DNA from 2 places in the Caulobacter sp. Root1472 genome. Region 1 is predicted to be linked to the other one. Evidence: predicted binding sites of a transcription regulator. Region 1 holds the regulator's gene; the other holds the start of a gene.

Evidence for each region. The regulator HrcA, encoded in region 1, represses chaperone genes, less so after heat shock. The targets are predictions, from matches to a motif close to GTTAGCANTCNNNNNNNNNGANTGCTAAC.
Region 2: groES (co-chaperone GroES) is a predicted target of HrcA. The motif match lies at 4,704-4,732, and genes of this name have one in related genera.

Annotation. Positions count from the first base shown of each region.
Region 1 is NZ_LMFX01000013.1:60,136-74,922, forward strand. It holds gene msrA (peptide-methionine (S)-S-oxide reductase MsrA) at 186-704, opposite strand; gene ASD47_RS11090 (low molecular weight protein-tyrosine-phosphatase) at 801-1,271, shown strand; gene grpE (nucleotide exchange factor GrpE) at 1,444-2,079, opposite strand; gene hrcA (heat-inducible transcriptional repressor HrcA) at 2,088-3,164, opposite strand; gene rph (ribonuclease PH) at 3,278-4,000, shown strand; gene ASD47_RS11110 (helix-turn-helix transcriptional regulator) at 4,182-4,412, opposite strand; gene ASD47_RS11115 (DUF2975 domain-containing protein) at 4,436-4,969, opposite strand; gene ASD47_RS11120 (glutathione S-transferase N-terminal domain-containing protein) at 5,308-5,898, opposite strand; gene rdgB (RdgB/HAM1 family non-canonical purine NTP pyrophosphatase) at 5,926-6,531, shown strand; gene hemW (radical SAM family heme chaperone HemW) at 6,557-7,687, shown strand; gene rsmI (16S rRNA (cytidine(1402)-2'-O)-methyltransferase) at 7,788-8,657, shown strand; gene ASD47_RS11140 (YraN family protein) at 8,654-9,061, shown strand; gene ASD47_RS11145 (SirB1 family protein) at 9,058-9,873, shown strand; gene ASD47_RS11150 (hypothetical protein) at 10,713-11,024, opposite strand; gene ASD47_RS11155 (hypothetical protein) at 11,267-11,929, shown strand; gene gshB (glutathione synthase) at 12,130-13,077, shown strand; partial or broken gene ASD47_RS11165 (YifB family Mg chelatase-like AAA ATPase) at 13,208-14,155, shown strand; gene ASD47_RS11170 (hypothetical protein) at 14,549-14,787, shown strand, end outside.
Region 2 is NZ_LMFX01000023.1:327,693-342,479, reverse strand. It holds gene ASD47_RS16655 (hypothetical protein) at 1-8, shown strand, start outside; gene ASD47_RS27690 (hypothetical protein) at 1-105, opposite strand, end outside; gene ASD47_RS16650 (nuclear transport factor 2 family protein) at 250-648, opposite strand; gene ASD47_RS16645 (MBL fold metallo-hydrolase) at 650-1,546, opposite strand; gene ASD47_RS16640 (LysR family transcriptional regulator) at 1,621-2,565, shown strand; gene groL (chaperonin GroEL) at 2,649-4,295, opposite strand; gene groES (co-chaperone GroES) at 4,353-4,643, opposite strand; gene ASD47_RS27155 (hypothetical protein) at 4,874-5,014, shown strand; gene ASD47_RS16620 (VOC family protein) at 5,014-5,424, shown strand; gene ASD47_RS16615 (DUF4345 family protein) at 5,462-5,875, shown strand; gene ASD47_RS16610 (peptidylprolyl isomerase) at 6,075-6,752, shown strand; gene ASD47_RS16605 (GyrI-like domain-containing protein) at 6,809-7,684, opposite strand; gene ASD47_RS16600 (DUF5597 domain-containing protein) at 7,818-9,494, opposite strand; gene ASD47_RS16595 (hypothetical protein) at 9,593-10,840, opposite strand; gene ASD47_RS16590 (hypothetical protein) at 10,913-12,382, opposite strand; gene uvrB (excinuclease ABC subunit UvrB) at 12,458-14,737, shown strand.

The DNA of each region.
Region 1 (14,787 bases):
CGAAATGCGCGCCCCGTCGCGCAAGGCGCCTTGCCTATGCTCCGTCGACGGTCAGGTCGGTGCGTGGTCCTCGTCCTTCGACAGGCTCAGGATGAGGACCATGGGCGAGCCTCGGCCCTAGAAAACCTCATCCTGAGCCTGTCGAAGGACGAGGTTTTCGCTTCCGAAGCCGAACGTGATCCGACCTAGACGGCGGCCGCGCGCTCGGCCCTGGTCGGCAGGGTCCAGCCCGGGCGGATGAAGTGGCAGGTGTAGCCGTTGGGGATGCGCTCCAGATAGTCCTGGTGCTCGGGCTCGGCCTCCCAGAACGGGCCGGCGGGCGCGACCTCGGTCACCACCTTGCCCGGCCACAGGCCCGAGGCGTCGACGTCGGCGATGGTGTCCTCGGCCACGCGCTTCTGCTCGTCGCTCAGGTAGAAGATCGCCGAGCGGTAGCTGGTCCCGATGTCGTTGCCCTGGCGGTTCAGGGTGGTCGGGTCGTGGATCTGGAAAAAGAACTCCAGGATCCGGCGATAGCTGATCACGGCGGGATCAAAGACGATCTCGATGGCCTCGGCGTGGGTCCCGTGGTTGCGATAGGTGGCGTTGGGCACGTCGCCGCCGGAATAGCCGACGCGGGTCTTCAGCACGCCCGGATAGCGGCGCAGCAGATCCTGGACGCCCCAGAAGCAGCCGCCGGCGAGGATCGCGGTCTCGGTGGTCATGGGAGTCGGCCTTTCGTCAGGGCAATGGGCGAGGCTACATGTTGGGCCTGTCCGGCGTGCGCGCAAGCGGCGCGTCCCCTTGCCGAGAGGTCATCCGTGAAGCCCGCCGCCGTCCTGTTCGTCTGCCTGGGAAACATCTGCCGCTCGCCCCTGGCCGAGGCGGCTTTCCGGCAGGAAGCCGCGCGACGCGGCCTGGAGGTCGAGATCGATTCGGCCGGCACCGGGTCCTGGCACGTGGGCCATCCGCCCGACCGCCGCGCCCAGGCGGTGGCGCGGCGGCAGGGGATCGACATTTCCGGCTATCGCGGGCGGCAGGTCACGCCCGACGACTTCCGCCGTTTCAGCCACATCGTCGCGCTGGACCGCGCCAACCTGGCGGACCTGAAAGCCCTGCGGCCGGCCGATGCGACGGGCGAACTGCTGCTATTGCTGGATGTCGTCGAGGGCCGCCAGGGCAAGTCCGTGGCCGATCCCTATTATGGCGAGGACGCCGACTTCGACGTGACCTGGGCCGACGCCGTGGCGGGGGCCAGGGGGTTGGCGGATCGGATCGAGGGAGAGGGCTAGAGCGCTTTTTTCTTCTTCAGCTCGTCTTCCCGGGCCTTGTGCCCGGGATCCCTCTGTCCGCCGTAGGTGCAGCGGTGGCGGTTCGCCAGCGAACCGCTTGCGTCTCACGGTTCAGCTGAACCAGGGGTCCCGGGCACAAGGCCCGGGATGACGGTTCGAGAAAGGGAAACGGCTAGGCCTTGGTGTCGAACGCCTCGCCCGAGGTGTCGCCCGTCGCGGCATAGGGGTTGGCCGCGCCGGCGGTCGGTTCGGCCGGGGCGTCAGGGCCCTTCGAGCCCTTGGCGGCCACGGCGACCATGGCCGGGCGGACCAGGCGGCCCATCAGCTCATAGCCGGCCTGCAGCACCTGGATGACGCCGCCGGCCGAGACCTCGTCCGAGGGCTGCTCCATCACCGCCTGGTGCAGGTGGGGATCGAACTTCTCGCCCTTGGCCGGATCGATCTTCTTGAGGCCGTTGCGCTCGAAGGCGCCCAGCAGCTCCTTCTCGGTCATCTCGACGCCGATGATGAAGTTGGTCACCGCCGCGTCCTGCGAGTCGCGCGGGCTGTGGGCCGTGGCGCGCGACAGGTTGTCGGCCACGCCCAGCAGGTCGCGGGCGAACTTCTGGATCGCATAGGCGCGGGCGTCGTTCATCTCGCGCTCGGCCCGGCGCTTGGTGTTCTCCGCGTCGGCCGCGTAGCGCAGGGCCTGGTCCTTCAGCGCCGCCACTTCCAGCTTCAGCGCCTCGATCTCCTGCGACGCGTCTTCCCACGAAGCCTGGTCGGTATCGAAAGCCACGTCTTCGGCCGGCGTCTGTTCGTCGGTCATCTCGTCCTCTATCCGTCCATCATCCGGCCAAGCACGCGGGCGGTATAGTCCACCAGCGGGATCACCCGGGCATAGTTTAACCGGGTGGGGCCGATCACGCCGATCGCCCCCAGCACCTTCTGTCGGCCCGACATATAGGGCGCCGCGATCAGGGAGGAACCCGAAAGCGAAAAGAGTCGCGTTTCGGCCCCGATGAAAATGCGCACGCCCTCGGCGGTCCGCACGTCGTCCAGCAGGCCGATCAACTGGCCCTTCTGCTCCAGGTCGTCGAACAGCCGCCGCACGCGCTCCAGGTCCTCCCGGGCGCTGGCGTCGGCCAGCAGGTTGGCGCGGCCGCGGACGATCAGGGCGCGGTCGGCGTCATCACCGCCGCTCCAGGCGGCCAGGCCGTCCTCGACCAAACGCGCCGCCGCGGCGTCCAGTTCACGCCGGGCCGTGTCCAGCTCGGCCGCCATCTCGGCCTTGGTCTCGTTCAGCGTACGGCCGCGCAGGCGGGCGTTGAGGAAGTTGGAGGCCTCCTGCAGGGCCGCGGGCGTGACGCCGGCGGCGCGCTTCATCAGCCGGTTCTCGACCGTGCCGTCGTCGAACACCATGATCGCCAGGGCCTGGTCGGCGCCCAGGGCCACGAACTCCACGTGCTTGACCCCGCCCTCACGGACCGGCGCCACCACCACCCCCGCACCGCCGGCCAGGCCGGACAGGATGGCGCTAGCCTCGCCCATCGCCTCCTCGAACGAGCGGCCATGGGCGAACAGCCGCGCCTCGATGGTCCGCCGCTCGTCCTCGCCGATGTCGCCCACCTCCAGCAGGCCGTCGACGAACATCCGCAGGCCGGCATGGGTGGGGATCCGACCGGCGCTGGTGTGGGGGGCGTCCAGCAGGCCCAAGTGGGCCAGGTCCTGCATGGTGTTGCGGATCGAGGCCGGCGACAGGGCCACGCCGCCCCGTGAAAGGGTCCGCGAGCCGACCGGCTCGCCGGTGTCGAGATAGGATTCGACCACGCGCCGGAAGATGTCGCGGGCCCGGGCGTCCAGGTCGGTGAGACTGGGAGTCTGAGCGGAAAAACCCGAAAAAAGCTGTGTCATCTAGCCTTCGAACGCGCCCCAGCGGGCTCCCCAGGTTCCGACGGGATTGGACGACCCCGTCGAAGTTAGGATAAGCGGCCCCATCCTATCACGCAAAGCCCCGGAGTTGTTCCATGCGTCCGTCCGAACGCGCCCCCGACCAAACGCGCGAAGTCACGCTGGAGACCGGCGTCAACCGCTATGCCGAGGGCTCGTGCCTGGTCAGCTTCGGCCATACCAAGGTGCTGGTCACCGCCACGGTCGAGGAAAGCGTCCCGGGCTGGATGCGCAACAAGGGCGCCGGCTGGGTCACGGCCGAGTACGGCATGCTGCCCCGGGCCACGCATACGCGCGGTCGCCGTGAAGCCGCGCAAGGCAAGCAGAGCGGCCGCACCCAGGAAATCCAGCGCCTGATCGGCCGCTCCCTGCGCGCCGTGGTCGACATGAAGGCCCTGGGCGAGCGCCAGATCAGCCTGGACTGCGACGTCATCCAGGCCGACGGCGGCACCCGCACCGCCGCCATCACCGGCGCCTGGGTGGCCCTGCGCATCGCGGTCAACTACCTGATCGAGGAAGGCGTGCTGAAGACCGACCCGATCCTGGGCCAGGTGGCGGCTGTCTCGTGCGGCGTGTTCAAGGACATCCCGGTGCTGGACCTCGACTACGAGGAAGACAGTCAGGCCGAGGCCGACAGCAACTTCGTGCTGACCAACGCCGGCGACATCGTCGAGATCCAGGCCACAGGCGAGAAGCGCGGCTTCACGCGGGCGGAGTTCGAGGGCCTGTTCGCCCTGGCCGAGAAGGGGATCGGGGAGCTGTTCGTGAAGCAGCGGGAAGCGGTGTCGGCGGCGAAGTAGGGCCCGGGAAGCCCCCTTACCATCGTCATCCCGGGCCTTGTGCCCGGGATCCCTCTATCCGCCGCAAGGGCAGGAGGGTGGCGCGCTGGCGCGCCATTTCGCTTCACCGTCGGCTGAACCAGGGGTTCCGGGCACAAGGCCCGGAATGACGGTTGAAAGGAAGTGCGAGGAGGAGAAAGTCTCAGTCCTCCTCGTGAACCTCGCCAGGACCCGGCTCGTACGTCATCAGATCCCCCGGCTGGCAGTCCAGTTCGCGGCACAGGGCGTCCAGGGTGGTGAAGCGCACGGCGCGGGCCTTGCCGGTCTTGAGGATCGACAGGTTGGCGATGGTCACGCCGACCCGGTCCGACAGTTCGGTCAGCGACATCCGTCGCTCCAGCAGGATGCGGTCCAGTTGCACGCGGATGGCCATGGGGTTCTTTCGTCTCCGCGTCGTCAGATTGTCAGTTCGGCTTCCCGGCGAAGGCGCGCGCCCTCGCGGAAGACCTCGGCCAGGACGAACACCACCAGGACCGGGAACCAGGCGCTGAGGCTGAACGAGCCGTCGACGATCTTGGTGTCCGGCGCCAGCCACTTGGCCAGGGCGGCGAAGATGTAGTGGCCGATCTCCAGGGCGGCCAGGACCAGGCCCACCACCCGCAGGCGGCGGACATTGTCCGGATGGAACGGGTCGCCGGCCGTCAGGGTGGAGAACACCCGCCGCAGGCGCTCGACGATCACCATCCAGCCGCCTGACAGCAGGGCCCAGGCGCCCAGCGCCCCGGCGAACAGCGGACCCTTGCTGATCAGCTCGTCGATCGCGCTGCCGATGTGCAGCTTGGCGGTGATCAGTTCGGGATTGAAGCTGAGCAGCAGCACCGCGACCGTGAAGATCGCCAGCAGGCTGACCCAGACCCACAGGCCCACATAGATCACGTCCAGGATGATCTTCAGGAAACTCGATACCGAGCCAGGCCCCAAGGCGCGCATCCGCTCTTCCCCTCACGCAGAAACGCCGACCATGCCCCGGCGGATCGGGACCGGTCAAAGGCGGGCTGGACGCCGGGTCAGAACGTCTTGATCGCGAAGGTCACGGCGGCGAGCGGCAGACCAGCGATCAGCGTCAGCGTGGCCATGCGGGTGGCGACGGCGTCGACGATGCGGATCAGTCTGGCGGCGGACATGGCGGGCCTTCGGGTCGGGTGCGGGACCGCGCCGGCATGGCGTGTCTCCCAGGTTCCGAAGATAGGGGGCGATTCCGCCAGCGCCAATGTTGCTTATCGATAAACGATATTAAACTTTAGCAATGATCGCGCTCACCGAACGGATTATGCGAGGTGTGGCGCCGTGGCCACCATCGCGCTCCGGCGACTGGCGGTTTCGTACCAGGCGGCGAGATTCGGCCGGCCTTGGCGCCAGTCCATCACCTGGCGGACGTCCAGGTAGGCCAGCTGGGCGGCGACCGCGATCTCGCCGATCTCGAAGCGGTCGCTGGGCGGCGTCCGGCGCTCCAGCAGGTCCAGGGCGGCCATTAGCACCGCGCCTTGGCGGTCGAACAGGTCCTGGCGGTGCGGACCCTCGCGCAGGCGCTCGCGGACGATGGCCACGGCGGCGTCGCCCATGCCGTCGGCCATGGCCTGGACAGTCAGGGCGGCCCAGCGGTCCGGACCGGCGGCGGGCGTCAGGGACCGGCCGGCCAGGTGCTCCAGGTATTCGCAGATCACCGGCGAGTCGAAGATCGGCGGGCCGTCGTCCAGGATCAGCACAGGGATCTTCGACAGCGGATTGATCGCCCGCACGCTCTCGTCGGTGAAGGGACTGGCGAGGGTCAGCGCCAGCCGCTCGGCCAGGCCCAGTTCGAAAGCGATCACGCGAACCTTGCGGGCGAAGGGCGACATGGGGGAGTAGAGAAGCTGCATGGTCTTGCCCCGGAAAGGAGTCGCGCGATGACGCTGAAGCTGGAAACTGGAACGAAGCTTGTCGCCGCCACGCACAACCCTGGCAAGGCCAAGGAACTGGCGGCCCTGCTGGACGGCCGGTTCGAGGTGCTGGCGGCCGGGGCCCTGGGCCTGCCCGAGCCGGACGAGACCGAGACGACCTTCGTCGGCAACGCCCTGCTCAAGGCCCGCCACGCCGCCGACCTGTCGGGCCAGATCGCCCTGGCCGACGATTCGGGCCTGTCGGTCGCGGCCCTGGATGGCGCGCCGGGCATCTATTCGGCCCGCTGGGCAGGCCCCGGCAAGGACTTCGCTTCGGCCATGGACAAGGTCGCCGAGCGGGTGGAGGAGACCGGCTCGCAGGATCGCTCCGCCTGGTTCACCTGCGCCCTGGCCGTGGCCTGGCCGAACGGCGGACCGGCGGTGGTGGTGCAGGGCGAGGTCCACGGGACCCTGACCTTCCCGCCGCGCGGCGACCGGGGCTTCGGCTACGACCCGATCTTCATCCCCGCCGGCTTCGACCAGACCTTCGGTGAGCTGGAGCCGGCCGCCAAGGACGCCATGAGCCACCGGGCCGTGGCGTTCGAAAAGCTGAAGGCGGCGCTGTTTGAGTGATGTCCCGCAGCGCGCAGGGCCGCCGCTGGGCGTCTACGTCCACTGGCCCTACTGCGCCAGGATCTGTCCCTATTGCGACTTCAACGTCGTCCGGGACCGCGGCAGGACCGGCGAGCAGGCGGCCCTGGCCGACGCCATCGTCGCCGACCTGACGGCCCAGCGCGCCCTGACCGGTCCGCGGACCCTGCTGTCGATCTTCTTCGGCGGCGGCACGCCCTCGCTGATGGAGCCCGCTCAGGTGGCCCGGGTGATCGAGGCGGCCAAGGCGCTGTGGACGCCGGCCGGCGACCTGGAGATCAGCCTCGAGGCCAATCCGACCGACGCCGAGGCCGACCGCTTCGACGCCCTGGCGGCGGCGGGGGTGGCGCGGCTGTCGCTGGGCGTCCAGGCCCTGGACGACAGGGCCCTGACCCTGCTGGGCCGCAACCACGACGCCGGCTCGGCCCGGCGGGCGATCGCCGTGGCGGCCCGGGCCTTTCCGCGCCTGTCGGCCGACCTGATCTACGCCCGGCCCGGCCAGACGGTCGAGGCCTGGACGGCGGAACTCGGCGAACTGCTGGCCCTGGGCCCGGAGCACGTCTCGCCGTACCAGTTGACCATCGAGTCCGGCACCGCCTTCGACCGCGCCGTCGGCCGCGGCAAGCTGGTCGTGCCCGACGAGGACCTAGCCGCCGCCCTGTTCGAGGCCACCCAAGCGGTGCTGGAGGCGGCCGGCTTCGACGCCTACGAGGTCTCCAACCACGCCCAGGGCGAGGCGGCCCGCTCGCGCCACAACCTCGTCTACTGGCGCGGCCACGACTATGTCGGCGTCGGGCCCGGCGCCCACGGCCGCCTGACCCTGGCTGACGGAAAGCTGGCCACCACGGCCCGGCGCGGGATCGCCGACTACATCCAGGCGGTCGTCGAAACCGGCGTCGGCTTCGAGCGCGAGGCCCTCACCGCCCTGGAGGCCGCCGAGGAGCGCCTGCTGCTGGGCCTGCGCATCGACGACGGCGTCAGCTTCGCCGAGATCGCCGCCCTGGACCTCTGGCCGGACACGCCGAAGGTGAAATCTCTGGTGGAGTCCGGCCTTCTGGCCGATGATCCCCTGCGCCTGCGCGCCACCCGATCCGGACGTCTGGTGCTGGACCGGCTGACAGGAACGCTCGCGACCTGATAACCCTTGCGTGCGCGCCGCTTCGTGGCCGCTCAGTCCGCGTCGGCCAGTCCTGTGTCGCCAGTCCTGTGTCGCCAGGCCCCGTGTTGAAAGTCCGCCCTTGAGCCGCCAGCTTGCCCCGCCCGTTCTGTCCGATGCGCCGCTGGCGCCCGGGCTCTACCTCGTGGCGACGCCGATCGGGAACCTGCGCGACATCACCCTGCGGGCCCTGGACGTTCTGGCGGGCTGCGACGTCCTGCTGGCCGAGGACACCCGGGTTTCCGGCAAGCTGCTGGCCGCCTACGCCATCTCCAAGCGGCTGCAGCGCTATGACGAGCACGTCGCCGACCGCGAGACGCCGCGCATCCTGGAACGGCTTGAGGCGGGCGAGCGGATCGCCCTGGTCTCGGACGCCGGCACGCCCATGGTCTCCGACCCCGGCCTGCGTCTGGCCCAGGCGGCGATCGCGGCCGGCCTGCCGGTGTTCCCGATCCCGGGCGCCTCGGCGGCCCTGGCCGCCCTGACCCTGGCCGGCCTGCCCACCGACCGCTTTCTGTTCGCCGGCTTCCCGCCGACCAAGACCGCCGCCCGCAAGACGTTCTTCGAGGCGCTGGCCAACGTCCGCGCCACCTTGATCTTCTACGAGGGCGCCTCGCGGGTGGCCGACAGCCTGGCCGACATGGCGGCGGTGTTCGGCCCCCGGCCCGGCGCGGTGGCCCGGGAACTGACCAAACTCTACGAGACCTGCGTCCGCGGCCCGCTCGACGAATTGGCCGCCGACCCGCGGTTCGAGGCGCCCAAGGGCGAGATCGTCATCCTGGTCGGGCCGGGCGAGGACGAGGTCGCCTCGGCCGACGACGCCGAGGCCGCCCTGCGCGAGGCCATGACCCGCCTGCCGCTGGGCGAGGCGGCCTCCGAAGTGGCCAAGGCCCTGGGCCTGTCGCGCAAGGACCTCTACCGCCAGGCCCTGGCCATGAAGGCGGCCGGATGAGCGCCGTCCGGCCCGCCCGTCCGGAACGGCAGGCCCAGAGACAGGCCCGGGGCGCGGCCGCGCGGCTGTCGGGACGTCGCGCCGAGGTGGTCGCGGCCCTGTGGCTGATGGCCAAGGGCTATCGCATCCTCGGCTTCCGCCTGGCCACGCCGCTGGGCGAGATCGACCTGCTGGCGCAACGCGGCGGCGTGCTGGCCGTTGTGGAGGTCAAGAGCAGGACCAGTCTGGAGGCGGCGCTGGAAGCGGTGACCTACGAGCAGCGGGCCCGCCTGCGCCGCGCCGGCGCTCACGTCGCCGCGCATCGCGCCGGCCTGCGCGGCGCCGTGGTGCGGCTTGACCTGATCGCCCTCGCGCCCGGCCGTCGCCCGCGTCACGTCGTCAATGCGTGGATGGGTGATCAATGACGCGCGAAGAGGCCGAAGCCCTGCTGACCCAGGCCGGCGAGCGGTCGGACAAGGCCTTTCCGCTGTTCGAGGCGGCCCTGGCCTGCGCCGTGCACGACGACCCCGACCGCGACCTCGCCCCGGTGCTGGACATGGCCAAGGCCTCGATCGACCGGCTGACCCAGCGGCTGAAGGACGAGTCGCCGGAAGAGGCCCTGGCCGAGACCATGGCCGGCGACTTGCGGCTGTCGGGCGACCTGATCACCTACGACCATCCCGACAACGCCGACGTGGTCGCCGTCGCCGAGCGCCGCAAGGGCCTGCCCGTCACCCTGGGGGTGTTCTACCTGCACGCCGGCCGGGCCTGCGGCCTGGACCTGCACGGCGTCGATTTCCCGGGCCACTTCCTGCTGCGGATCGAGACCGAGGAAGGCCCCCTGGCGCTCGACCCGTTCAGCGAGGGCCGGGTGGTGCTGCCGTCCGAGCTGTCGCGCCGGGCCCTGCGCACCGGCCTGATGCCCGACGTCGCCGCCAAGCTGGACGTGCTGATGAGCCCGATCTCGGACCGGGCCGTGTTGATCCGCCTGCAGAACAACATCTTCGCCCGCGCCCAGCAGGCCCGCGACTGGGCCAGGGCCGAGCGCTCGGCCCTGCGCCGCGCCCTGCTGGACCCCACCGACCACCATCCCTGGCTGGACGTCGCCGCGGCCCGCGAGGGCCAGGGCGCCCTGGCCGGCGCCCTACAGGCCCTGTCGCGCGCCCAGGTCCTGGACGGCGGCGCGACCATCGCCGCGCGGGCGGCGCGGGAACGGATGCGGCTGCGGCTGAACTAGCGAGCGGACTGGGGACAGGCGCATGTGCATGTTCCCCGACCTGCGCGGAAAGCGGACTTGGCGAATTTCAGCCAAGGGTGGTCAGCCGACTCCATCGCTCTTTTTTCGGAGGTGACCGAAACTACGAGCCCACGCCATTATTCGCGTTCGTTGGAGGTAGATTAGCGCGAACAGGCCGTAGGTGACGAACCACGCAGGCGTCGCAAGCTTCGGATAAGGCGACACGAGGAACAGCAACGGGACAGGCCACGAGATCAGGCATATCCCAAGGCCGACGACACGTCCTTTCTTATTTGGGGACATGTCTATCTCCCGAGAAAGCCAACTGTATCGCCGTACGATAGGGCGAAAACAGTCTCGCTTAAATTCCGCAATGGATGGTTATCGCACGCTAGATGGCAGGCGTATCTTAGTGCGTGATCGCTTACGCCCAACGATGCCTATGCGCCTGCTCTCTGAAGTACTCCCGATGGCCTCGGGCATCCGAAGCGATGCCTTCGCCTGCGATTAACGCCAGCCTATCCAACCCTTGATCAGTCAGTTCGTAAGCCTTGATGGCTGTTCCGTCCGTCGTGCGGTGAGGGCGAAGTGCTATCAGACCGATGGCCTGAAACTTCTTGATGCGGGCTTGGTGATTATGCGCTTCCTGCGAGTTCACGAACCAAAAGCCTACTTGGCTCAAGAAAGCCGCCTCTGACACCCGCCCAGGCAATGGCGGCTTTTCTGGCATTAGAAAGCTCCGGATACTCGCCCGCGCGTTCCCATGTGCGAAGCTGGCGGCCCTGGTTCGAAGTTCCAACGTTCGACTTGGGTAGATGGCGGACCTCTAGCCTGCCAGTTTACATGAAGCGCGGCGCGCTCAGCGAGGTCACAGACATATGGCCCTCCACCAGATAGAGATGTGACGTCCCGGGGCCATGCGCGAGTTTCGCATGGTTGAGATGACCCGCAAAGGTGTTCGCTGTCAGCTCGACCATATCTACGGCCGTGGTCACTGTATTGACGTCCACGAACAGGAGTGTGAAGCGGTTCCGGGCGGGCGCTTCTGGTCCCGCGTATGACGAGCCTCGGATCGACACGGTACGATTGAGGACATCGATCACAATCTCCTCAATCAATGCGTCGTGAGCGTACCAGTCGTCGATCGTCATAACGTCAGCTGGGGTCGTTGATGGATTGCGACCACATCACACAGCGTCGGAGAATGCGACAAGGGCCGGGGGCTGAAATAAGAGCCGCGCCTGAAGCCGGACCTTGGGCGCATGCCGGCGAGCGGACCGGGAGAAGGTCTTCAGGGTGGCTGGCGGTCTAAAGAGTCGGGCGGAAACCGGACCTTAAGCTTGCGATTAGCAGTCTCGCCCGTAACCGCCGATTGAATCGCTCCGGACCGTCGATGACCGCCTCGCCCCCCAGCCAGATGCGCGACCGAGCGCAGCGCCTGTGTGAGACCGAGCCGGCTCAGGCCTTGAAGATAGCGCGGCATATCCCGGACCCGTGGTCCAGATGCCAGTCCCTGTCGTGGGTGGGGCGATACTGGCCGGACGCGAAATTCATAGAGATCCTTCAGGAGGCAGCTGAAGTCGCCGCGCAGGCGAGCGACCCGTATCAGACGGTCGCCGTCAGCGCATGGCCGGTCCGCGCCTTGCTGGAAAGAGGCGCGCCGGCGACCACCATCGCCCGGCGAACGCTTCCGCTCGCGCGCGGAATCGAAAACCTAGGCGGCCGGTCGGAGGCGCTGATCTTGCTCTTCCAGGCTACGCTTCCGTACGAAAAGGCGCTTTGGGCGCCAGTCCTGGACGAGCTGGTGATCGCCTCCGAGCCTGTGCTGAACTGGCGGCAAAGGCGCAATTTCCGAAGCGTCGTCCAGCTTCTGCTTGGGAGAGATGCCGACCTTGCCGCCGCCTTGGCCGGTAGGGTCTCCGACGAGATGCTCCGGAGGGCCGCTGACAAGGCGCTCAAGGTCGGCGCAGCCATCCTGCCCAGACCGTTCTTTTGGCGCGGCGCGCAGGAGCGCTCTCAATACGGCGTGCCGGTTCCCGGGAACCGGACGCTTTGATCGCCCGCAACGGGGCGCGACATCACGAAAGCTTGGCGCTGGAAAGCGGACGCCGGATCGCGGCCTTGGCCTGCCCGTACACCTGTCTCGGACGCGCCTCGACAGAGAAGTCACCCCTCGCATTCGCCCGCCCGCCGCCTTAACTAGGCAGTCGCCGGGCGGGAGCTTGTACGCTCGGCCCAAGCCACACCGGAGTCGTCATGTCGCTGAGAGTCGCCGTCCAGATGGATCCCGTTCTGGGGATCAACATCGAAACCGACACCACCTTCCTGATGATGTGGGAGGCCCAGCAGCGCGGTCACCGGCTGTGGTTCTACACCCCCGACAAGCTGTCGATGGAGGACGGCCGGGTGTTCGCCCGCGCCCAGCCGTTGACCCTGACCAAGACCCAGGGCGCCCATGCGCAGCTGGGCGAGACCGTGATCCTGGACATGAAGGACGACGTCGACGTGGTGCTGATGCGCCAGGATCCGCCGTTCGACATGGCCTACATCACCGCCACCCACTTCCTGGAGAAGGTCCATCCGCACACCCTGGTGGTCAACAATCCGGCCGAGGTGCGCAACGCCCCGGAGAAGCTGTTCGTCACCGACTTTCCCGGCGTCCAGCCGCCGACCCTGATCACCAGTGACCACCAGGCGATCTACGACTTCCGCGCCCGGCACGGCGACATCGTGCTCAAGCCGCTGTACGGCGGCGGCGGGTCGGGCGTGGCGCGGCTGCTGGCCGACGACCCCAACCTGGACGCCCTGCTGGAACTTCACGCCATGATCGGCCGCGAGCAGGTGATCGCCCAGAAGTTCGTCCCGGCCGTCAGCAAGGGCGACAAGCGCATCCTGCTGGTGCACGGCGAGCCGGTCGGCGCGGTCAACCGCGTGCCGGCCGCCGGCCAGGTGCGGTCCAACCTCCGCGTCGGCGGCCGGGCCGAGGCGGTGGAGCTGACCCCGCGCGACCTCGAGCTCTGCGCGATCATCGGCCCGGAACTGAAGAAGCGCGGCCTGCTGTTCGTCGGCATCGACGTGATCGGAGAATACCTGACCGAGATCAACGTCACCTCGCCGACCGGCGCCCAGCAGCTCAAGCGGTTCGGCGGCGCCGACGCCGCCGCGATCCTCTGGGATCGGATCGCCGAGCTGAGCTCCACCTGAGGATTAGGAATGTCGTATAGACGACTGAATCGTCACACTTTCCTGAAACGTTCGTTTTTCGTTCTTGCTCCGCTCCAACGGCCATGATTGGCTTGTGGATAAAACGGTGGGCAACGGGACGGGAAAGCCAATGGCGGCAAGGGTCGTGACGGTTGCGTTCGAAGGCGTGGAAGCGCGCCGCGTCGACGTCGAGGTGCAGCTGACGGGCGGCGCCCAGGTCATGGTCATCGTCGGCCTGGGCGACAAGGCCGTGGCCGAGAGCAAGGAACGGGTGCGCGGCGCGTTCGCCGGCCTGGGCCTGGCCCTGCCGCCCAAGCGCATCGTCGCCAACCTGGCCCCGGCCGACCTCCCGAAAGAGGGCTCGCACTACGACCTGCCGATCGCCCTGGCGGTGATGGCGGCCATGGGCGTGATCCCGATCGACGCCCTGGACGGCTGGGCGGCGATGGGTGAACTGTCCTTGGACGGACGGATCGCGGCCTGCGCCGGGGCCCTGCCGGCGGCCATGGCGGCCGGGGCCATGGACCTGGGCCTGATCTGCCCCGAGGCCTGCGGGCCGGAGGCGGCCTGGGCGGGCGGCACGCGGATCCTGGCGCCGCGCTCGCTGGTGGCGCTGATCAACCACTTCCGGGGCGGCCAGCTGCTGTCGGCCCCGTCGCCGGGCCCGGTGATCGAGGGCGAGGCGGCCAAGGACCTGCGCGACGTCAAGGGCCAGGAGCACGCCAAGCGGGCGCTGGAGATCGCCGCCGCCGGTTCGCACAACCTGCTGTTCTGCGGACCGCCCGGCTCGGGCAAGTCGATGCTGGCCCAGCGCCTGCCCGGACTGCTGCCGCCCCTGAGCTCGCACGAGCTGCTGGAGACCTCGATGGTCCATTCGGTGGCGGGGCTGATCGCCAAGGGCACCCTGACCCGGGCCCGGCCCTACCGCGCCCCGCACCACAGCGCCTCGATGGCCGCCCTGACCGGCGGCGGGCTGAAGGCCAGGCCGGGGGAGGTGTCGCTGGCCCACAACGGCGTGCTGTTCCTGGATGAACTGCCCGAATTCGGCGCTCTTATGGCGGAAACACACCTAGCCCCTTGAATCGGGGGTCCGGGGGTATTTTCGCGCGAAGACCGTTTCGATTGGTTCAAAAAAGAAGGCGGCCGTGCTAAACGCACGACCGCCAGTCGGACCTCATAAAAGTTCTTGGCTCACATTAAGGCCGCCGGCCCCTGCCAGGGCTTGGCGGCCTTTCTCATTCCCGTACCGCGTCCGCGAGCGTGACGTCGGCTAGGGGGACTCTCCTGAGCATAACGTCTCCTTTCGCCAGCCCTGTGCCGGTGACTCTCGATAGCGCTCTGAGACCGATTCCGCAACCGCCTCTTCAAAGAAACTGAAATTGAAGAACTAACTCTCCGCACTCTTCGAACTCTCCTCACTCTTGCATTTTGTCTCCGAGGCTGACATAAGGGTCCAAATTGAGGAATCTCGATGACCGACGCCGCGCCAGAAACCAAAGGGAAGTTCGAGCGAAGCCCGACCTATCCCTTCATCTCCCTCCGCAAAGCGGAAGAGCGCGCAAATCAGTTCTGGGAGAAGCACCGCAAGGAAGCGGCTCGGATTGCCGCCGTGGCACCGACTTGGAGCTATGGCGCGAAGAGTAGCGGCCTTCAGCAGACAGTCGGCGCGCTGAAGCAGTACGGTCTTCTGGAGGATTTCGGTATCGGGGA
Region 2 (14,787 bases), on a different contig from region 1:
CTGGCTGAGCAGGCCCAGGGTCAACCACAAAGCCAGGCCCAAGGCGATATAGACGGCCTTGGGGGTACGCCGGTTACGGAAATGGTGGATCTCGTGTCTCGCCATCGACCAGCCTCCTCGACGCCTTTTGCGTCCGCGGAGTCAGGAACGAGCTTCGCCACGTTTTCGCTGCAGGTGTTAACGCGACCGTGATCGGTTATCCACAAGCGGGGCGGGAACTCGGGGCGGCGCTCGCCTCGCCAAGACCGTTCAGGCGCCGGGATCCAGCGCCCGCAGCACCATGGCGCTGTCCACCACCTGCTCCATGCGGACGATCTGGCCGTCCTTGAGCGTGTAGAGGTGGGCGAAGGTGGCGGTCATGGCCTTGCCGGTGGCGCGATAGGTTCCCGAATAGACCCCGAAGGCGGCGACATGGTCGCCGTCCTCGAGATAGGTGTGCGCCTCGGCGCGGTAGTCGATCCATTCGGTGGCCAGGCGCTGGAAGACGTTGGCGGCTATGGCGTCGACGCCGACATAGGTCCCGGCATAGGGAAAGCCGGCCGCTTCGGTCCAGGTCGCGTCGGGCGCGAGCGCCGCCCGCAGCCGCTCGCCCTTCTGCGCCGGCGAGGCCTCGTAGGTCCCGCGGATGACGTCCTTGTTGGTGGTCATCTCAGCCCCACTTCATTTCGCCGGTGGCGACCTTGGCGCCGATCTGCAGAGCCACGCCCATGCCGGCGTCCGGATAGCGGGCGGTCATCGCCGCGATCAGGGCCGCGGAGTCCTTGGCCTTGGCCAGTTCCTGCTCGAAGGCCAGCAAGTAGTCTCGGGTGTAGGTCAGGGCCGCCGAGCCGGTCGGCGCCGTGGTCGTCATGTGGCCGGGCACGACCACGGCCGGCTTGCGGGCCAGCAGGGCGTCCAGCTGCGCAACCCAGGCGGCGCGGGCCTCGGCGCCGGCGGTGTCGGCGGTCCAGACATGGACGCCGGAGAACACCAGCACGCCGCCGAAGACCGCCGACAGCGACGGCGCCCAGAGATAGCGGCGATTGGCCAAGCCCTGGGCCGGGACGATCTGGATCGCCTGGCCGTCGACAGTCAGCTGATCACCGTCGAAGGCGGTCGGCATGACGATGTCCGCGAGCGTCTTGGGGCCGTTGTCGCCCAGCTGCGGCCCCCAGGTCGCCAGCTTCTTCTCGACGCTGGCCTGGATCGCCGCGATCGTGTCCGGGGCTGCCAGCACCTTGGCGTCCGGGAAGGCGGCCTTGATCGGGCCCAGGCTGAAATAATAGTCCGGGTCGCTCTGGCTGACATAGACGGTCGTCAGCGCGCGGCCCGTGGCCTTGATGGCCTCGACCAGCGCCTGGCCGTCGGGAAGGGTGAAGCCGCCGTCGATCAGCACGGCCTCCTTGGGGCCCCAGACCAGGACCGGCGCGCGGAAGAACCCGTTTTCCCCAGCGGGGAAGGCCTTCCAGTCCAGCGTGACGCCGGCGGCCAGCGCGTCGCTCTGGCCGGCGAGGGTTGCGGCGGCGCCGCCTGCGATCATCGTCATCATCAGTCTCCGGGTGGGCATGAGGGGCTCCTGATCCGCCCGCAGGATGCGCCCGGCCGATTGCCATGCGAAGGTCGGGAAAATACACTCATCGTATGTCACAGACATACAATCATCGGGACGGCGCCGATCGCGGCCTCAACAATCTCAAGCGCATGGCCTATTTCGCCGAGGTGGTCGAAACCGGCTCGTTCACGGCGGCGGCCGATCGGCTGGGCATCACCAAGGCCGTGGTCAGCCAGCAGGTCGCCAAGCTCGAGCGCGCGTTCGAGACCACCTTGCTGGTCCGCACCACCCGCAGCGTGCGGCCGACCGAGGAGGGGCGCGCCTTCTACGAACGTTGCGCCCGCGTGCTGTCCGAAGCCCAGGAGGCCTTCGACGGTCTGGAGGCCGACGATCGCGCGCCGACCGGCCTGCTGCGGCTGACCGCCCCGTTCGACTACGGCGTCGCCGTCGTCGTCCCGGCCATCGCCGAGTTCCACCGCCGGTTTCCGGCCTGCACCGCCGACCTGGTGATCAGCGACCGGACCCTGGATCCGGTCGAGAAGGACATGGAACTGGCGATCCGGGTCGGCTGGCTGACCGACAGCGCCTTGCGGGCGCGGCGGATCGGATCGTTCCAGCAGATCCTGGTCGCGAGCCCCGCCTTGGCGGCCCGGCTGGGCGACGGCGCCGAGCCTAGCCAGGTCGCGGATCTGCCCTTCGTCGCCAACAGCGTCCTGCGCGACCCGCTGGGCTGGACCTTTTCCAACGGCGAAAGCCAGCAGCGGTCGGTGCGGGTGTCGGCGGCGCTGGCCATCGACGCCACCCTGGGGGTCCTGGAAGCGGTGCGGGCCGGGGTCGGCCTCTCGGTCCTGCCGGACTATGCGGTGCAGGCCGACCTGGCCAGCGGCCGCCTGATCCGGGTGCTGCCCGCCTGGAGTCTCGAGAGCGGCGGGATCTACGCCGTCACGCCCGCGACCCGCTTTCGGCGCGCCCGGGTCACGGCCTTCCTCGACATCCTGGTCGCGTGGGAGCGGCGTCGGGCGCAGGCGCAATAGCCAGGCCCCCGGCCAAAGAAAAAGGGCGGGACCTTTCGGTCCCGCCCTTCTCCATTTCGTTCAGCCTAGGCTGACCGGACTTCTTAGAAGTCCATGTCGCCCATGCCGCCCATGCCGCCGCCGGGAGGGCCGCCGGCGCCGCCGCCCTTCTTGGGCGCCTCGACGATGGCGGCTTCGGTGGTGATCAGCAGGCCGGCCACCGAGGCGGCGTCCTGCAGGGCGGTGCGGACCACCTTGGCGGGGTCGATGACGCCGTCGGTGATCAGGTCGACATACTGCTCGGTCTGGGCGTTGAAGCCGAAGGTGGCCGAGTCGCTTTCGAGGATCTTGCCGACCACGATCGAGCCTTCGACGCCGGCGTTCTCGGCGATCTGGCGGATCGGAGCCTGCAGGGCGCGACGGACGATGGCGATGCCGGCGGTCTGGTCGTCATTGTCGCCGACCAGGGTCGCCAGGGCCTTGGAGGCCTTCAGCAGAGCCACGCCGCCGCCCGGGACGATGCCTTCTTCCACGGCCGCGCGGGTCGCGTTCAGGGCGTCGTCGACGCGATCCTTCTTTTCCTTCACCTCGACTTCGGTCGAGCCGCCGACGCGGATGACCGCGACGCCGCCGGCCAGCTTGGCCAGACGCTCTTGCAGCTTTTCCTTGTCGTAGTCCGAGGTGGTGTCTTCGATCTGCTTCTTGATCTGCGAGATGCGGGCTTCGATGGCCGACTTCTCACCGACGCCGTCCACGATGGTGGTGTCGTCCTTGGTGATCGAGACCTTCTTGGCCTTGCCCAGCATGTCGAGCGAGACGTTCTCGAGCTTGATGCCGAGATCTTCGCTGACGACTTGGGCGCCGGTCAGGATGGCGATGTCTTCCAGCATGGCCTTGCGGCGATCGCCGAAGCCCGGAGCCTTGACGGCGGCGACGCGCAGGCCGCCGCGCAGCTTGTTGACCACCAGGGTGGCCAGGGCTTCGCCCTCGACGTCCTCGGCGATGATCACCAGCGGACGGCCCGACTGGACGACGGCTTCCAGCACCGGCAGCAGCGGCTGCAGCGACGACAGCTTCTTTTCGAACAACAGGATGAGCGGCTCTTCGAGCTGGACTTCCATCTTGTCGGCGTTGGTGATGAAGTACGGCGACAGGTAGCCGCGGTCGAACTGCATGCCTTCGACGACGTCGAGTTCGGTCTCGGCGGTCTTGGCTTCCTCGACGGTGATGACGCCTTCGTTGCCGACCTTGTCCATGGCCTTGGCGATCATCTCGCCGACGTCCTTGTCACCGTTGGCCGAGATGGTGCCGACCTGGGCGATCTCGTTGTTGGTGGTGACCTTCTTCGACGACGCCTTGATGGAGTCGACGACGACGTGGACGGCCTTGTCGATGCCGCGCTTCAAGTCCATCGGGTTCATGCCGGCGGCGACCGACTTGAGGCCTTCCTGGACGATGGCTTGCGCCAGCACGGTGGCGGTGGTGGTGCCGTCGCCGGCCTTGTCGTTGGTCTTGGACGCGACTTCGCGGATCATCTGCGCGCCGAGGTTCTCGAACTTGTCAGCCAGTTCGATTTCCTTGGCGACCGAGACGCCGTCCTTGGTCGAGCGCGGGGCGCCGAACGACTTTTCGATCACGACGTTGCGGCCCTTGGGGCCCAGGGTCACCTTCACCGCGTTGGCGAGGATGTTGACGCCGCGCAGCATCTTGTCGCGCGCGTCGGAGGAGAAATAGACGTCTTTAGCGGCCATCTGAGAGCCCTTCTAAAAGAGAAACTTGGGGTCGAAAGCGGAGAGCAACTCGGGCCTTTAGGCCTCGACGATGCCCAGGACGTCGCTTTCCTTCATGATCAGCAGATCCTGGCCGTCCACCTTCACTTCGGTGCCGGACCACTTGCCGAACAGGATGCGGTCGCCGGCCTTCACGTCCAGGGCGACGATGTCGCCCTTGTCGTTGCGGGCGCCGGGGCCGACGGCGACGACTTCGCCTTCCTGCGGCTTTTCCTTGGCGGTGTCGGGGATGATGATCCCGCCCTTGGTCTTGGTTTCTTCTTCGACACGCTTCACCAGGACGCGGTCGCCGAGAGGGCGAAATTTCATGACTCGTTCTCCGTCGGGACGGTTTTCATTTATGGTTCGTCTGCAGTCGGGAGCGCCGCTGTTAGCAGTCGCTCCCATCGAGTGCTAACGCCGCGCAGGAGTTAGGACCGGCGGTGAGGCGAGTCAAGGACGAGCCTCCAACTTGCTTGGGGGCGATTTGCCGTAGGCAGGCCGGCTCCCGGATGGACGACGATCCGGCGACGGACATAGATAGGAACGAAGACGGCGGCATGAAGACGATGAAGCCCCCTGCCCTGGCCCTGATCGGGCTGTTGACCTTCCCGGACGACCTGGCCTTCAGGTTCAAGCGGCCGGGGGAGCCCGACCGGCGAGGCGACTGCGGAGTCGTGTTCAGGGTAGGAGTGCGCTGATGATCGACCATATCGGACTGACCGTGCGCGACCTGAAGGTCTCCAAGGCCTTCTACGACGCCGCCTTCGCGCCCCTGGGCGTCGAGGTGGTGATGAGCGTCACCGCCGACGAAACGGGATCCTACGGCTACCTCGGCTACGGCCCCGGCGCCGACAGTCGCGACATCCAGGCGGGCAAGCCCAGCTTCTGGATCGGCGGCGGCGAAACCCTGACGGGCCCGATGCACGTGGCCTTCGTGGCGGCCACGCGCGCCCAGGTCGACGCCTTCCACGCCGCCGCCCTGGCCGCCGGCGGGGTGGACAACGGGCCGCCGGGGGTTCGGCCGCATTATCACCCCAACTACTATGGAGCCTTCGTGCTCGACCCGGACGGCCGCAACATCGAGGCGGTCTGCCATGCGCCCGCATAAGCCCGCATAGGCGGCTGGAGACCTGACCCGCGTGATCATTTCGAGCTACGGCCTTTCGCTTCTCCTGGCGATCATCGCCTGCGTGATCGGCGGGGTGCTGGGCGGCCTGACCCTGGCCCGGCCAGGTTCGGTCCTCGGCCTGACCGCTCCGGACGGCGACGGCAGGACCGAGGGTCGGGCCCTGGGCGGCCTGCTGATCCTGTCGCACGCCGCCGCGGCCCTGTTCCTGGGCTACCAGTCGCACGTCGGGGCGGCCATGGCCTTCGCCCTGGCCATGGCCTGGCTGGGCGCGGCCCTGGGCCGGGCGGTCTCGGCCCTGGTCGACCGGGCGCGCGACCGCCTCAACCTGGGCAGCCTTGCCTTCGAGATCCTGATCGCCGTCACCCTGTCCCTGCCGTTCTTCAACGCCGGCCGGCTGGTGGTGCTGCGCGGGCACGGGATGCTGGTTTAGGTTTTAGAGAGATCGCCCGTCCCTCTTTCAGCCGTCATCCCGGGCCTTGCGCCCGGGACCCCTGGTTCAGCTGACGGTGAAGCGCCTTGGCGCGCTAGCCGCGCCACACCCCTGCCCTTGCGGCTGACAGAGGGGTCCCGGGCACAAGGCCCGGGATGACGGTGGAAGAATGATGCGGGACTACGCTAGTCTCATCCCCATGACCCAACGCCCCTTCGTCCGCCGCGAGATCCTGGTCGGCGCCGGCCTGCTGGCCGCCTTTCCGGCCGCCGCCCAGGTTCTTGCTCCTTCGCCCCTGACGCGGCCGCCCCTGCCCAACGCCTACGTCGCCCTCGACACGCCTCAAGGCCGGATCGTCATCGAGCTGGCCGTCGAGCAGGCCCCGATCACCACGGCCAACTTCCTGCGCTATGTCGACAGGAAGCTCTATGACAAGGCGACCTTCTTCCGGGCCTCGCGGGCGCCCGGCGCCGTCGACTACGGCCTGATCCAGGGCGGGCTGCAGAACGTCGGCGCCCTGCCGCCCATCGCCCACGAACCGACCAGCCAGACGGGGCTCAAGCATGTGGACGGTGCGGTGTCGATCGCCCGCACCGCGCCGGGCACCGCCACCTCGGACTTCTTCATCTGCATCGGTGACGCGCCGTATCTGGACGCCAATCCGGCCGGAACCGGCGACAACCTCGGCTTCGCCGCCTTCGGCCGCGTGGTCCAGGGCATGGACGTGGCCAAGAAGATCCTGGCCCTACCCACGCCCGGCAAGGCGATCAATCCGGTGATGAAGGGCCAGATCCTCGACCCGCCCGTGCCGATCACCTCGGCCCGCCGCGTCCCGGTCCCGACGGGACCGGACGTGACGGCGCCGCCGAAGCTCTGAAGCGAGCCCACACGCCGAACCCGGGTCCGAAGGTCTGGGTACGTGAGCGAGGCGTCTCACCTCAACGGCAGATGCAGCTCCGCCGCCGTGCCGTGTTCCGGCGTGTCCAGGAAGAAGCGTTGGCAGTAGATCGGGAAATCGCGCATTTCCTCGCCGCTGGCCGGCAGCCAGTCGCGGTAGAGATAAAGGGCGGCGGGCTCCAGATTGTGGGTGTCACCCGTCACCCGCAGCACCGCGCAGCGCCCGCCGGGGATTTCGCCTTCCCGGACCCCCTCGCCCTCGATTTTCTGGTCGGCGGAGACGCCGACGCACAGGTCCATCCGATAGTCGGCCGGGTTGGCGGGCCGCCGCTCGGTGTACCAGATGTTGAAGGTCGAACTTGTCTTGGGCGTCAGTCCGGCCGCCTTGCGCCAGGCGATGAACCGCTCGCGGGTGACGTCGAAGGTCTGCGGGTCGCCCCGGTGCTCGAACATCGCCACGCGGGTCGGCCCCACCTCGCGGATCGTGACCTGGTCGGGGGTGAAGGTCTCTTGCATGATCTTGCTCCTGGCTGCGTTGAGCGGCGAGATGGCCGCAAGCCACGGCTCCCATTCGGGAGATTTCCGGAAACGCGACGGCGACTGCGCGAACCGCTGCCGAAAGGCGCGGGCGAAGGCGTCGGGCGACTCAAAGCCCGCGTCCATGGCGATCTCGGTGACGCTCACCCCCTGCCCGTCGGCCAGCTGTTTCGAGGCCCGCTTCATGCGGGCCAGCTGGACGTAATGGTGCAGCGAGATTCCGAACGTCGCCTTGAACTGCCGATGGAAATGGAATTTCGAGAACGCCGCGACGCCGCTCACCGCCTCCAGATCCAGGTCGCCGTCCAGATGCCGGTCGATATGGTCCAGCACCCTCTGCATCCGGGCATGGTAGTGGTCGAGCGCCGTCGTCATCATTCTCATCCGCTGTGACGATCCTAGCTTGCCGCGCGCGGCCGTCGCGCGCTCGACCGATCTTGCGGTTTGGCGGGCGACGGCGCGGCGCCAATAGGCTTGGTCCGCCAAGGGTTCAGAGGCGGCCGCCGGCTCACCGGTAGCGGTAGAACTTCACCCGCTGGATCTGGAACTGGCCGGGGGCGAGGCGGATGTGGCGGCCCTGGTGGGTCTGGTCGCCGTTCAGGGTCCGGCCGGGGACCCAGCGGCCCTGGGCGTCGAACACGCCCTCGACCGCGCTGTCGATGCCGGCCAGGGCGGGGCCGTTCCCAGCGCCGGCGAAGGTGACGACCAGGCCCCGGCCGGCGATCAGGTACTCTTCCGGACCAATCTGGATGATCAGCCCGCCGTGGGCGGCGGTCTTCTGGTCGGCCTTGGGCGTCCAGGGGTCGAGGAAGCCGACGGTGAACCTGTAGTCGCCGATCACCTGGCTGACCGGCTGGTCCAGCACCGTGCCGTCCTCCAGCACGCGCGGCTTGAAGCCCGACATCTTGCCTAGGCCCTGGGCCGCCAGGATCGCAGGGGTCAACTGCTTGAGCACGCCATAGGCCTGGGTGACCGCCGCCTGGGCCGTGTCGTCGGCGTTCTCGACCTGGAACGGCGAGAAGCCCAACGCGTCCAGCTTGCCGATCGCGTAGAAGGCGTTGGCCGGCGTCTCGGGCGCGCCGACATTGTTGGCCTCGGGGATGAACAGCGCGTTGTCCGGACGCTTGTAGCGGCCGGCCAGGTCGTTGAAGTTGGGGAAATAGATGTCGGGCGAGATCAGGTCGACGCTGGGCGCGCCGGTCTTCCAGACGTCGATCAGGTGCGGCAGCGGCCCGCCGCTGGGATAGTCGCCCGGCGCCTTGCCCGTGCGGTTCAGGGCGACATTGACGTACATCGGCAGCGGATAAGCGGCCTTGCCGGCCCGGGTCACGGCGTCGGCGTAGCGGGCGTAGAACCAGGCGGTGAACACCTCCTGGCCGGCGTCGCCGTCGCCGAACACCTGCGCCCAGCTCCCGGCGGTCTTCGCCCCATGGGCCCGCCACAGGGCGCGCAGCTCAGGCTCGATCGCCTCGCCGCCGGCCGCCAGGCGCTTGAGCAGCTCAGGCGGGACGGGCGCGGCCCAGGCGGCGTTGGCGTCCGGGCCCCACTCGCGGGCCACCGGCAACATGCCGATCTCGTTCTCGACCTGGACCATCAGCACCGTGCCCTGGGCGTCGACCGCCTTCAGGTGGGCCAGCAGGGCGGCGTAGGCCCGCGCGTCGGCGTCGCGGGTCTCGGCCGAGAAGGCCGACAGGATCTCCTGGCTGACGCCACTAGCCGCCTTGGCCCGGGGGAAGCGGGCGTCGTCGCGCTTCACCCACGCGGGGACATAGGTCGACATGCTGTTCTTCCAGGCCCCGAACCACAGGATCATCAGGTGCATGTCCTGGGCCCGGGCGTCCTTCAGCAGGCCGTCGACGCTGGAGAAGTCGTAGGCCCCTTCCTTCGGCTCGACCAGCTCCCACGAGACCGGCGCCAGCACGGTGTTGAGGTTCATGGCCTTCAGCTTGGGCCAGTAGCGGGCCATGTAGGCCTGGCTGGAGGCGCTGGAATTGCCCAGCTCGCCGCCCAGCACCAACAGGGGCTTGCCGTCGACCACCAGCCGCCGGGCCGAGCCCTGGGCCTCCAGCCGGGGCGTGCCGGCGACCGCGCCCTGGACCAGCAGCAGCGAAGCCGCCAGGGCCGCGGCCGCGACGCGCCTCGGCCGCGGCCAGCCAGCTCGGTTCTGGAGAGGTCCCTGGTCCATACGCTTCCCGTCGCGGCTCGGCGTCCTGTCGCGCCGTGACCGGTGATAGCGCTAACACATCTTACACGCGGCCTGAATAGGTCAGACCTCTGGCGCGGTCAGACCGTCAGCGTCCTGAGCGGGACAAGGCCGGTCTCGGTTTCCAGCCGCAGGCGATAGGCGCCGGGCCGCAGGAACAGCACGGCCGAAGCGGCCTCCGGCGCCAGCACCAGCTGGTCGGCCGGGATGGCCTGGTCGGAGTCGACGGCGTGGACCGCCTGAAGGAGGACCGTCGCCGTTCGCGGGCGGGGCGCGGCGACCTCCACCCGGCGGCGCTCATGGTCGGCCGCCAGCCAGCCCGGGCGACCGGCGACGTCGGCCAGAGGCGGATGGAACACGGCCAGGTCGGCCCCGGCCGGCTCCGCCCCGAGCCACCCGTTCGCCCCTCGCACCACGATCGAATCGGTGGGCCTGAAACGCTCCAGCACCGCGGTCGTCATCGGCGGATCGGCGCCGTGGGGTCCGAATGAACCGGTGTAGGCCTGGGAGACGCAGAGGGGGTCGATCCCCGACTTTTCCTCCAGCCGGGCGGCGAACCACGTCGTTCCTCGATGGTCGGGCGTCTTGCGCAGGTGGGAATAGCCGCAATGGACCAGGACCCGCGACCCGGGATTCGGCGCCAGCACGTCGGCGATGAAGTTGTCTGCCTCGGCCGTCTCGCGACGCGCCATGGCGGCCAGCTTGTCCTCGCCGCTCACGCGCTGGTCCTCCCGCTGCTCGTAGGACGCCAGCCGGTAGCCCAGGCCGGCCGCCTCGCGGACCGCCTCGGCATAGACCGGGTCGTGCAGGTAGAAGCCCAGGCTGGGATCCAGGGCCGCGCCCGCCCTGTAGCTCCGCACGGTCGGCGCGCCGGGCTCCCGGCTATTGAGGAAGTCCTCGGCGGCCAGGACGTCGAAGCCCAGCGGCCGCAGGGCGCGGAGCACCCGCGCCAGGAATCCGCGGTGGCGCGAGGCGACGTGGGCTTCGTTGAGCACGACGACGCGGCGGTCGCGGGCGGCCTCGACGATGGCGGCCAGGGCGTCCTGGGCGGTCGCGTCGGCCGGCAGGGGCGGATCGCCCGCCGGTCCCAGGCCGGCCGAGGCCAGGGCCGTGGCCTCGTCGCCGAGGAAGGAGGCCATCTGCTGCAGGCCCGGATCCTGGGGCGCGGCCTGGATGGCTCGCCAGACGGGCAGGTAGCGGCGCTCCAGGAAGAGGCGGGTCTGGGGGCTGGCCTCCGCCGGCGCCGGCGACGCCTGCGCCGCGGCTAGGCCGAGAAACGCGCTCGCCGCCGCCAGACCCGTCGCCACGCCCCTGCGCGTCATGTCCATCGCACCGCCCTTCCTGAACTCGGAGCGACAGGTTCACCTCAAGATTGCAAACCTGCAAGCATCCCGCACGCCCTACCGCACCGGGCAAGCCACCCACTGGTAGGCGCGGGCCATCACGCCGCCGTCGGCGCGGATCAGCGTCATGCCGCTGGCCTCGCCGCCCGCGTCGGTGAGCGTCGAGCAGCCGCTGGAGCGGATCTGAGCCGAATAGCTGTGCTTGCGGTCGGCCTTGTAGGTCCCGTCCGGATTGACCCAGACCGAGGCGTAAGAGAACCGGATCGGGCCGCCGCCATAAACCCGCTCGCCGGGACGATAGAAGCCGTCCAGCACCAGGGCCTCGGCCTTGGGGATCTTGCGGGCCCGCATCCAGCCGATCACGTCGCTGAAGCAGGCGTCGCCCAGCAGCTGCTCGCCGCGTTCGGCGCAGCCGGGGCGGTTGCCCATGACCACCGGCATCACCGCGCCATAGGCCTCGTAGGTGGCCACGGGCGGCGGGGCGGGCGGCGCGCCGCAGCCGGCCAGGGCCCGCTCGTGCACCCGGTCGCCGGCCTCGACCTCGAAGTCGACCGGGCTCGTCAGGCCGCAGCCGGCCGGGGCGGCGAGGCTGGACTTGTCGAACCAGCGCTTGTCGGCCTTGAAGCCCTTGCGGCCGCGCTTGAGCACATATTGCTCGGTCTCCTTGGCCGTCAGCACCACGCCGGGGACCACCGGCCGCTTGGCGCCGATCACGTCCAGTTCCTTCAGCTCGGGCCGGAACGCCAGTTCGGCGATGCCGGCCGCGAAGCAGACGCCGTCGCGCAGAGCCGCGTCCGGCGGGCAGTCCGGACGCGGCGCGGCCAGCTGCCGGGGCGCGCCCAGCACCTCGACCGTGGCGGTGGCCGGCCAGCGCTCGCCGGGCTCGTTCTGCCCGATCGGCGGCCGGCGCGGGCCGCCATAGCCGATCGGCGGGACCGGCCCGCCGCAGCTGACGGCCTGGACCTCGCGGGCGATCAGCTGGCCGTCGCGCAGGTCGAGCCGGTAGTCGACGCCGCGGCCGGTCGCGTAGCAGTCGCGCGGGACCCGCACCGACGAGCTGGGCAGGGTCACCGGCGCGCCCCGCGGCGCGCCGCCGGCCAGGGTCACGTCGTACAGGCGGTAGGCCTGGCCGATCGGGCCGGAGATCACCGTTCCCGCCCCGCCGCCGGCGCCCGGCGCGGTCAGCACCCGGCCGGTGGTCGCGCCCCGGGCCTTCATCCCGGCCAGCACCGCCTCCAGGCAGGCGCCGTCGGGCAGCTGGGCGGGCCGGGCGCAGCGTGCGCTGGGCGTCGCGACCGGCAGGACCGCGCCCAGCACGTCGCGCAGCTCGCCATAAACAGGCTCGCGGATCAGCCGCATGTCCGAGCTCTGGGCCGAGGCCGCGCCCCCGCCCGCGCCCGCGCCCGCTCCGATCAGGCCGATCGCCAGGAGGAGGCCCAGGCCTCCGCGCTTGATGTCCGCCATGGCCACCCCCGTGGTTGTCCCGGCCAGGATCGCAACCTTGAGCGTGAAAGGCAATGCCGCCACCTGCCGCCATTCTGCTGACATCCGCTGTCAGCAGGCCCCCTAGCCTTCCCGCCCGCGCGGACCTACCTTCCCTGCATGGCCCGATCCTCCGAGACCCCTGCCGGCGGCGTTTCCGACGTCTCCGCCAAGTTCATCCATGACGTCGCCCTGGACGCCGAGGTCGACGCCGCCTCGATGCCCATGCTGTGGACCCCGCACCGCCCCGCGCGGCCGGCGAAGTCCGAGGGCGGCAAGCGGTTCAAGCTGGTCAGCGATTACGAGCCGGCCGGCGACCAGCCGACCGCCATCGCCGAGCTCGTCGCGGGCCTGGAAGGCCGCGAAAACGACCAGGTGCTGCTGGGCGTCACCGGCTCGGGCAAGACCTTCACCATGGCCAAGGTCATCGAGGCCACCCAGCGCCCGGCCCTTATCCTGGCCCCCAACAAGACCCTGGCCGCCCAGCTCTACAGCGAGATGAAGAGCTTCTTCCCCGACAACGCGGTCGAGTACTTCGTCAGCTACTACGACTACTACCAGCCGGAAGCCTACGTCCCGCGCACCGACACCTATATCGAGAAGGACAGCTCGATCAACGAGCAGATCGACCGCATGCGCCACTCGGCGACGCGGGCGATCCTGGAGCGCGACGACGTCATCGTGGTGGCCTCGGTCAGCTGCATCTACGGCATCGGCTCGGTCGAGACCTACACGGCCATGACCTTCACCCTGGAGGTGGGCCAGACCATCAACGAAAAGCAGATGATGGCCGACCTGGTCGCCCAGCAGTACAAGCGGAACGACGCCGCCTTCGAGCGCGGCACGTTCCGCCGCCGCGGCGACACCATCGAGATCTTCCCCGCCCACTACGAGGACCGCGCCTGGCGCGTCAGCCTGTTCGGCGACGAGGTCGAGGCGATCAGCGAGTTCGACCCGCTGACCGGCAAGAAGACCGGCGAGCTGGAGATGATCAAGGTCTACGCCAACAGCCACCACGTCACCCCGCGCCCCACCCTGCGCCAGGCCATCGTCAGCATCCGCCAGGAGCTGAAGGAGCGCCTCGAATGGCTGGTCGCCAACGGAAAGCTGCTGGAGGCCCAGCGCCTGGAGCAGCGCACCACCTTCGACCTGGAGATGATCGAGACCACCGGCTCGTGCGCCGGCATCGAGAACTACAGCCGCTACCTGTCGGGCCGCCGCCCGGGCGAACCGCCGCCGACCTTCTTCGAATACATCCCCGACAACGCCCTGCTGTTCACCGACGAGAGCCACCAGACGGTCCCGCAGATCGGCGCCATGTACAAGGGCGACCGCAACCGCAAATGGACCCTGGCCGAGTACGGCTTCCGCCTGCCCAGCGCCCTGGACAACCGCCCGCTCAAGTTCGAGGAGTGGGACGCCATGCGGCCGCAGTCGGTGCATGTCAGCGCCACCCCGGCCAAGTGGGAGCTGGAGCGGGCCGGCGGGGTGTTCGCCGAGCAGGTGATCCGCCCCACCGGCCTGATCGACCCGCCGGTCGAGGTCCGCCCGGTCTCCAAGGACGGGGCCAGCCAGGTCGACGACGTAGTCGACGAGATCCGCCAGACCAAGGCCAAGGGCTACCGCACCCTGGTCACCGTCCTGACCAAGAAGATGGCCGAGGACCTGACCGAATACCTGAACGAGCAGGGCATCGCCGTGCGCTACATGCACAGCGACGTCGACACCATGGAGCGGATCGAGATCATCCGCGACCTGCGCCTGGGCCAGTTCGACGTGCTGGTCGGCATCAACCTGCTGCGCGAGGGCCTGGACATCCCCGAATGCGGCCTGGTCGCCATCCTCGACGCCGACAAGGAAGGCTTCCTGCGCTCGGAGACCAGCCTGATCCAGACCATCGGCCGCGCCGCCCGCAACGTCGACGGCAAGGTCATCCTCTACGCCGACCGGGTGACCGGCAGCATGGAGCGGGCCATGGAGGAGACCGCCCGCCGCCGCGAGAAGCAGCACGCCTACAACCTCGAGCACGGCATCACGCCCGAGAGCGTCAAGCGCGACATCAAGGACATCCTCAACAGCCCCTACGAGCGCGGCGACCGCGTGCTGGTGCCGATCGGCGGCATCGGCGAGGGCAAGGACGCCAAGCCGTTCAGCGGCGACAACTTCAAGGCCGCCCTCAAGGACCTGGAGGCCCGCATGCGCGAGGCCGCCGCCAACCTGGAGTTCGAGACCGCCGCCAGACTGCGCGACGAGATCAAGCGCATGAAGCTGATGGACCTGGAATTCGCCAACGAAGCCCTGACCGCCCCGGGCGAGGCGGTGGACAAGGCGATGCCCAAGCGGGTGCGGGCGGAGCTAAGGGCGGAGCAGGCGGAGGCGTTTCGGAAGGGGCGGTTGTAGCCTCACACTTCTGGCGCGCACCGAGCACGTGCCAAGCCACCGCTTACGTC